DNA from 4 places in the Herbaspirillum sp. NPDC101396 genome. Region 4 is predicted to be linked to each of the others. Evidence: predicted binding sites of a transcription regulator. Region 4 holds the regulator's gene; each other region holds the start of a gene.

Region 1 (2,204 bases), on a different contig from region 4:
GTTACGTTCCAGGAAATGTTCGGGGCCATGGATTTCAATGGCACATTTTTCGGCCAGGGCCGTGCCGATTGCATTGGTGCCACGTTGTTCTTCACGCCAGGACGCACCTGCGGACAAGGCGACACGTTCGGACTTGCTCATGAAGTTGGGATCGCCCAGCGTGTGCATCAAGGTGCCACGGTTGTCCGCCAGCACCACCACGCTTTGCGAGGGGTGTACTTGCTCGAACAGGTACTCCATCACGGGACGGGAATAGGCGAGCAATTCGTGATTTCGCACCAGTACATGGCGCAAGGCGTCGCGCTCCGAAAATTCGACGGCGGGAAGCCGCCCCACGGGCAGCAGACCAGCCGCTATGCTGCGTTCCCAGGAACGCGCCAGCCGTTCGTTCACGACTCCGGCGGGCATGTTGCCATGCTCGATCAGATGCTGTCGCGCGTGGCGCAACGCCAGTACAGCGCTTGAATTGGCCATGCTGTCTCCTCGGTAGCGGTGTCGTTCCGCTTGTTGTTCCAGCAGTATAGAAATAGTTCGAGCGTCTGCGCAATGCTCTTGCCGGCGATATGCGCCGATTGTCACGTTTTGGAACAGTTGTCACGTTCCGGAACGTTGCACCTCTTCTGCCGACCGGCTCCGCAACACGCGTGGTCCGACAGCAAAAGAATCAAATCAACGACTTAGCGAACACGGGATGCCGTGGCACAAGACTTGATAGAGAGGGATACCCGCGAGGGATATTTTCACCATCATGACAACATTCAGGAGACAACAATGCTCTACGCATTCCCCGGCGCTGTCGGCGCCAAAATCACTTATCAGACGCACTACGACAACTTCATCGGCGGTAAATGGGTCGCACCGGTGACGGGACAATATTTCGACGCCATCACCCCAATCAGCGGCAAGCCTTATACAAAAGTGGCGCGCTCCACTGCGCAAGACGTGGAACTGGCGCTTGATGCCGCCCACGCCGCAGCCGACAGCTGGGGCCGCACGCCTGCCGCCGAACGCGCCAACATTCTTCTCCGCATAGCCGATCGGCTCGAAGCCAACCTGGAATTGCTGGCCTACGCTGAAACCGTCGACAACGGCAAGCCGATCCGCGAAACGCTCAATGCCGACATTCCGCTGGCGATCGACCATTTCCGTTATTTCGCCGGTTGCCTGCGCGCACAGGAAGGTGCATTGAGCAATATCGACGAAAACACCGTGGCCTACCATTTCCAGGAGCCACTGGGCGTCGTCGGACAGATCATCCCCTGGAATTTCCCGATCCTGATGGCCGCCTGGAAACTGGCTCCCGCCATCGGCGCCGGCAATTGCGTGGTGCTCAAACCGGCGGAATCAACGCCTGTCAGCATCCTTATCCTGGCCGGGCTGATTGCCGACCTGCTGCCGCCGGGCGTACTCAACATCGTCAACGGCTATGGCCGTGAAGCCGGTTTGCCGCTGGCTACCAGCAAACGCATCGCCAAGATTGCGTTTACCGGTTCCACCACCACCGGCCGCGTGATTGCCCAGGCCGCGGCCAACAACCTGATTCCCGCCACGCTGGAGTTGGGAGGAAAATCGCCGAACATCTTTTTTGCCGATGTCATGGACAAGGACGACGGCTTCCTCGACAAGGCAATTGAAGGACTGGTGCTGTTTGCATTCAATCAGGGCGAAGTCTGCACCTGCCCGTCTCGCGCCCTGATTCAAGAATCGATCTACGACAAGTTCATGGAACGGGTGCTCAAGCGGGTTGCCTCCATCAAACAGGAAAACCCGCTGGACACCGACACCATGATGGGCGCGCAGGCATCGCGCGAGCAGCTGACCAAGATCCTGTCGTATCTCGATCTTGGCAAACAGGAAGGTGCACAATTGCTGGCCGGCGGTGCGCAAACCCAGCTCGGCGGGGAACTGGCCGATGGTTACTATGTCCAGCCGACGCTGTTCAAGGGACATAACAAGATGCGCATTTTCCAGGAAGAGATATTTGGACCGGTCCTGGCCATTACCACCTTCAAGGATGAGGCCGAGGCGCTCGAAATTGCCAACGATACCCTCTACGGACTGGGAGCGGGGGTCTGGAGCCGTAACGGCAATGTCGCCTATCGCATGGGTCGCGCCATCAAGGCGGGCCGGGTCTGGACCAACTGCTATCACGCCTATCCGGCGCATGCCGCGTTCGGTGGCTACAAAGAGTCCGGCATCGGTCG
Region 2 (2,204 bases), on a different contig from region 4:
CCATTACTGCCGAAAAAAATGCCGGATCAAAAGACCCGGCACCGAAGGAACTGAGCATGCCGAGATGACGCCCACCCTGGCATGCCCGCAGAAACGCTTAGAAGTGGTATTCGGCGCGGATCATCGGCGTCTTGGCCAGCGAGCCCGGGACGTTGTGCGGGTTGCCGAACTTGTTGCGCCAGTATTGGTATTCCAGGCCGACGCGGAAGGTGTTCTTGCCCATGCCCAGCGGCGTGCCGACGTCATACATGATCTGGCCGTCGAAGTTCAGCTCGGGCGCGGTGCCGCCGCCGAATTCGTTCTTGCCCTTGGCGGCGATGTAGTTCACATAACCTTCGAAGGCGAAGCCGCTGGTGCCGAACGGGATACCCCAGGCGGCGTTGAGCATCGGATGCGTGTCATACGAATAACGGCTGGTAACGCCGACCGGCTGGTTGCTTTCCCACAGCGCCAGCAGGCTGATGTTGAGGAAGCCCGGCACGTCCATCATAATGGTCGGACCAGCCACGATCATGCGCTTCTTGGAGCCGTAGCCGGGATCGTTCTTGGTGTTCCAGTCGAAACCGGCGGTCAGGCCGAAGCCGCGTGCAGGGCCGAAGGACAGGTCCTTGCCGCTGATCTTGCCGAGATCCAGCGTGTGACGGTAGACGATGTAGGCTTCCTGCGCATTGTTGTCCTTCTTGTCGGACATCAGCAGATCGACGTTGAGGAAGTTGGTGCCGTACTTGTAGCCGCTGGCGTGCGTGAAGTTGATGATGTTCTTGGTGATGTCCTGCGAATTGAACGGCTCGGCAAACTTGGTGCCGTAGCGGTAACCGATCGAGTTATCTGCCCATTCGGCCGCGTTGGCCGACATGCTGCCCATGGCCGAGATGGCCAGCGCTGCGGTAGTCAAGCACATCCCCATTGCACTCTTCTTCATACGTTTTCTCCCTTTTGCGTTTCATTGAAAAATAAATCCGGATCCCATCGCTCGTCACTGGCTGCTTGCTGCAACCTGCAACGCGCGCTCCTTCATTTGCTCACCCATATCCAATCAGGTCTGGCATCGCACCCAACAACCGTCGCTGCGCAATCCGCCGGGTCCATCAATGCAAACGTCATGCCAGCCGAAAACAAGTCGTCAAAAAACTGTCGACAATGCGCCGGCGCGTGCATCGTCAATGCGAAAAAATGGATCCGGCGAAGCCGATGTCCGCACGCCAGCCGGCACCGCTGCACAGAATGAAAACAACCCTCCCCACCATGCCGCCGAGAAGGTTGCGACGGAAGATTGTCGACAAGATATAGAACGACAGTACTAAACCCGCTCATCGACGCACACCTCTATTTACAAGGCTTACGCGGCCGCAAGAATACTGTTTTTAGTGCAACTCTTGCTAGAGCGGTGCAGCAAAGCACCAAATTGTCGCAAATGAAATTTTGGATTGTCGACAAAATAAAGCCGGCTCGAAAGCCGACTGCAGCGCTGCCTTCGCTGTCGCCGCCATCCGACGTTCTTGGCACAGTAAATGCTTTTCATCGGACATCGTTTGTAAAAACCGGACAACAAAACCGGGCCGCATTGGCGACATCACTTCACCGCCGCCTGCGCCCGGCCAACCGATCAACTGACTCCAACGGGAAGCCCACCATGCACGCCAACAAGCTCTTCAAGTTCACCGCCGCCCTGCTGCTCAGCGCCGCCTGTTCGGCCGCCTTCGCGCAAGAAACCAAAATCAAGTTTCAGCTCGACTGGCGCTTTGAAGGTCCGTCTGCGTTGTTCTTGGTGGCCAAGTCCAAGGGTTATTTCGCGCAGGAGAAACTGGACGTCGTCATCGACGCCGGCAGCGGCTCCGGCAACGCGGTCAATCGCGTGGCCTCGGGCACTTACGACATGGGCTTTGCCGACATGGCGGCGCTGATGGAATTCACCGCCAACAATCCGGCTTCGCCGGGCAAGCCGATGGCCGTGATGATGGTCTACAACGACACCCCTGCGGCGATCTTCTCGCTCAAGAAGACCGGCATCAAGACACCGGCCGATCTGGTCGGCAAGAAGCTCGGCTCGCCGGTGTTCGACGCCGGTCGCCGCGGCTATCCGATCTTCGCCAAGGCCAACGGCCTGGATGCGTCCAAAGCCAACTGGATCAGCATGGATCCGCCGCTGCGTGAAACCATGCTGGCGCGCGGCGACGTCGACGCCATCACCGGTTTCTATTTCA
Region 3 (2,204 bases), on a different contig from region 4:
CGTGGATGGCGTTGGCGACCAGTTCCTTGCCGGTGCCGGTTTCGCCGGTGATCAGAACGGTCATGTTGCTGGGCCCGGCCAGACGCACCTCTTTCATCATGCGCTTGTGCGCGGGACTCTGACCGATCAGCTCACGCCGGCTCTGGTTGGCGGCAAGCCGGTAGGCTTCGGCGCGCTGGCGCTCCTGTTCGCTGGTCTCCGCAAGGGTGTGGATGCGTTCGGCGACGTTGACGGTGGCGGCGGCCAGACTGGCGAAAGCCTGCAATGAGGCGGTGTCGACCGAATCAAAACGGCCGGGACCGAGCGCATCCAGCGTCAGCAAACCCCAGGGCCGGCCGTTCATGGTGATCTGGCAGCCCATGCAATCGTGGACGTGAAGTTCGCCGGAATGCGCTTCGACCAGACCGTCGTAGGGATCGGGCAAGGACGAGTTGGCCGGGAAACGCGTCGGCGGAACGTTCGACAACAGCACGCGAAAGCGTGGATGTTCACTCACGCGAAAGCGTCGTCCCAGCGTGTCGCTGCTCAGGCCGTTGATCGCCAGCGGCACCAATACCTCGCCGTCGAGCCGCAACAAGGCTGCGGCGTCACACGGAAACAGCATGCGCAGCGTGTCCAGCAGGCGCCGGTAGCGCTCGCTGTCGTGCAACTCCTTCGACAAATCGGCCATCAGCGGAATCAATGCGTCCAGCATGAGCTTTGGAGTCATTTTTACCCTTATTGAGTCAATATGACTCGGGTCTATTCGACTCGGTCATTTTTTAAGTGACTGATTATAAAAGATTTTTAGTCTGGCATGGAGTTTGATTAAGAAGGGATAAAGGAAGGATAAAAAACGAGAATTTTTGACCTCCCTCCCCAATTGCTCAACCTGAACCAACCCTGAAAGGTATCGCCATGCTCTCCGACACCCATCGCGCCATCGTCAAATCCACCGTCCCCCTGCTCGAAAGCGGCGGCGAAGCGCTGACCACGCATTTCTACAAGATGCTCATGCGCGACTACCCGCAAGTCATCCCGCTGTTCAACAAGGCCCATCAAGGCAGCGGCGACCAGCAGCGCGCATTGGCCAACGGCGTGCTGATGTACGCACGCCATATCGACCAGCTCGAACAACTGGGCGGCCTGGTCACCACCATCATCAACAAACACGTCGCGCTGCAGATTCAGCCCGAACATTATCCGATGGTCGGCGACTGCCTGCTGCGCGCGATCCGTGAAGTGCTGGGCGCGGAAATCGCCACCGACCAGGTCATCGAAGCCTGGGGCGCCGCCTATGGCCAGTTGGCCGACATCCTGATCGGCGCCGAAGAAGGCGTCTACCAGGCCACCGAAAAGGCCGACGGCGGCTGGCGCGGCCTGCGCAAGTTCGTGGTGGTGCACCGCGTCGACGAGAGCGAGGAAATCACCTCCTTCTACTTCGCGCCGGAAGACGGCAAGGCCATCCTGGAATACCACCCCGGCCAGTACATCGGCCTGTGCGTCACCGTCGACGGCGAAGAAATGCGCCGCCAGTACTCGCTGTCGGCCGCGCCGAACAGCAAGATGTACCGCATCAGCGTCAAGCGCGAGCCGAACGGCAAGGTCTCCAACTTCCTGCACGACCACATGACCGTCGGCAAGCAGATCGACCTGATGCCGCCATCGGGAGAATTCACGCTGACCCAAAGCGAACGCCCGCTGGTGCTGATCAGCGGCGGCGTCGGCATCACGCCGATGCTGGCGATGCTGGACGCGGCGCTGCCGAGCAAGCGTCCGGTGGTGTTCATCCACGCGGCGCGCCATGGCGGCGTGCACGCCTTCGGCAAGAAAATCGCCGACCTGGCGCAGGAACATCCGCAGTTGCAGCATTACTTCTGCTACGAGCAACAGCGCGAACAGGACCAGGCCCCGCATGCGATCGGCTACATCGACCGCGACAAGCTGGCCGGTTGGCTGCCTGAATCGATGGACGTGGACGCCTATTTCGTCGGTCCCAAGTCCTTCATGAAGGCGATCAAGCGCCACCTGCACGAGCTGGGCGTACCGGCGGCGCAGGCCCGTTACGAGTTCTTCGGCCCGGCTTCTTCGCTGGATTAAGCGCTGGATTAAGCATTTTTCGCCGGGCTGCGGTCCGGCGTATTTTTTGAAAGAAACACCATGGACATCGACAAATACAAACACCAGCACACCGTCATCTTCGACAACATCCGCAAGCTCAAGGA
Region 4 (2,204 bases):
ACCACAACGTGCGCGAGACGCTGGGCATTTGCGATCGCGCCTACATCATCAACCAGGGCACCGTGCTGGCCAGCGGCAGCCCTGACGACATCATCGCCGATGAGTCCGTCCGCCGCGTGTATCTGGGCGAACACTTCCGCATGTAATCCGCAGGCAATACGCTGCCAACTGAAAACTGAATGAAACAATCCCTCCAGCTTCGCACCTCTCAGCATCTGGCATTGACGCCGCAGTTGCAGCAGTCGATCCGTTTGCTGCAGCTGTCGACGCTGGAACTGCACCAGGAACTGGAACAGATCCTGTCGGACAATCCGCTGCTGGAACGCCTCGACGATGCGCTCGACAATTCCGTGCGGCTGCTTGCCGACGGCGCCCTCAGCAGCCCGTCTTCGGCGCAGGCGGAGCCGGTCGAAAACAGCGCCGCCAGCGCTGCACCCGCGGAAGGCGAAGCCGGCGATCCGCAGGACAGTGCAAGCGGCGACGAGCATGCGAGCGGCGATGCCGACTGGAGCTTCGACGACGTCGCCCGCACCGGCAAGACACCCGACGACGAAGACTCGCGTCCGCAACTCGAAGCCCACGACGTCACGCTGCGCGAACACCTGCAGGAGCAGACCCGCCTGACCGTGCGCAGCTTGCGCGACCGTGCGCTGATCGAACTGATCGTCGACGCGATTGACGACCACGGCTATCTCGAAGAATCGCTGGAAGAAATCCATGCGCGCCTGCCCGAAGAACTGGAAATCGAACTTGACGAACTGACCATTGCACTGAAGCTGCTGCAGAGCTTCGAGCCGGCCGGCGTCGGCGCGCGCAGCGCCTCCGAATGCCTGGCGCTGCAGGTCCGGCGCTTGCCGAAAGTTGCCTTTGTCACACGCCGGCTGGCGCTGACCATCGTTGAAGATTACCTGGCGCTGTTCGCCCAGCGTGATTTCAATAAAATCAAGAAAGCGCTCGGTTGCGACGATGAAGACCTGCGCGAGGCGCAAGCCGTGATTCGCCAGTGCCATCCGCATCCCGGCGCCATGTTTGCATCGGGCCGATCCGACTACGTGGTGCCCGACGTGATTGTCAAAGCGTCCAAGGACGGCTGGCAGGTTTTGCTCAACCACGACGTGATGCCGCGGCTGCGCGTCAACGCCATGTACGCCAACGCACTCAAGCAAGCCAAGGGCGACGGCTCGCTCGGTTCGCAGCTGCAGGAAGCCAAGTGGCTGATCAAAAATATGCGTCAGCGCTTCGACACAATTTTGCGTGTCGCCCAGGCAATTGTTGAGAGGCAACGCAACTTTTTTTCACATGGCGCCGTTGCCATGAGACCCCTTGTGTTGCGCGAAATAGCTGATACACTGGGTCTACACGAGAGCACTATTTCTCGTGTAACGACTCAGAAGTACATGCTGACCCCGCATGGCATGTTTGAGTTGAAATACTTCTTCGGCAGCCACGTCGCAACAGAAACCGGAGGTGAAGCTTCCTCCACTGCGATACGGGCTCTCATCAAACAACTGATAGGAGCAGAAGACCCTAAGAACCCACTCTCTGATAGCAAGATTGCAGATATGTTGGCGGAACAGGGCATGGTGGTGGCGCGACGGACCGTCGCGAAATACCGCGAAGTGCTCAAAATTCCGCCGGTGAATCTCCGCAAATCTCTGTAAGTTTTTCTGTAGCAAAGCATCGTTGCTGTGTTCTGTTGAGTTCGGGTGTTTTGTTCTGGTGCTGCCTGCAAGCAACCGGACAATGCGTAAGAACCTCCAGCAATCTCACGATAGGAGTGCTGTATGAATCTGACCATTAGTGGCCATCATCTCGATTTGACCCCCGCCATCCGCGAGTACGTGCAAAACAAGCTGACGCGCATCAAGCGCCACTTTGACCATGTGATCGACATCAGTGTCATTCTCAGCGTAGACAAGCTGACCGAAAAAGAAAAACGCCAGAAGGCAGAAATAAACGTTCATATCAAGGGGAAAGACCTGCATGCCGAGAGCATTGCACACGACCTGTACGCCGCCATTGACATGCTGATCGACAAACTGGATCGCCAGGTGATCAAGCACAAGGACCGCGTGCAAAACCATCACTCGATGGCAAAACGCCTGCCGGAAGAACCGTTGCCCGCAGCTGCCTCGTGATAGCCAACTAGCCGGCGGACTGGACCGGCACCAAAAAAAGGGCGCGCAAGCGCCCTTTCTTGTTTC

Evidence for each region. Region 4 encodes sigma-54, which starts transcription at its own class of promoters, with help from an activator protein. Its sites were predicted from a motif close to TGGCANGNAANCTGCTTT; they were not measured.
Region 1: adh (aldehyde dehydrogenase) is a predicted target of sigma-54. The motif match lies at 698-715, and genes of this name have one in related genera.
Region 2: ACIROY_RS06610 (outer envelope protein) is a predicted target of sigma-54. The motif match lies at 1,091-1,108, and genes of this name have one in related genera.
Region 3: hmpA (NO-inducible flavohemoprotein) is a predicted target of sigma-54. The motif match lies at 793-810, and genes of this name have one in related genera.

Annotation. Positions count from the first base shown of each region.
Region 1 covers NZ_JBIWNT010000003.1:432,222-434,425, reverse strand. The annotation lists gene ACIROY_RS11700 (sigma-54-dependent Fis family transcriptional regulator) at 1-474, opposite strand, end outside; gene adh (aldehyde dehydrogenase) at 772-2,204, shown strand, end outside.
Region 2 covers NZ_JBIWNT010000002.1:357,876-360,079, reverse strand. The annotation lists gene ACIROY_RS06610 (outer envelope protein) at 98-922, opposite strand; gene ACIROY_RS06605 (ABC transporter substrate-binding protein) at 1,634-2,204, shown strand, end outside.
Region 3 covers NZ_JBIWNT010000001.1:498,826-501,029, reverse strand. The annotation lists gene norR (nitric oxide reductase transcriptional regulator NorR) at 1-709, opposite strand, end outside; gene hmpA (NO-inducible flavohemoprotein) at 898-2,079, shown strand; gene ACIROY_RS02310 (hemerythrin domain-containing protein) at 2,140-2,204, shown strand, end outside.
Region 4 covers NZ_JBIWNT010000005.1:86,300-88,503, forward strand. The annotation lists gene lptB (LPS export ABC transporter ATP-binding protein) at 1-146, shown strand, start outside; gene ACIROY_RS17790 (RNA polymerase factor sigma-54) at 180-1,661, shown strand; gene hpf (ribosome hibernation-promoting factor, HPF/YfiA family) at 1,785-2,138, shown strand.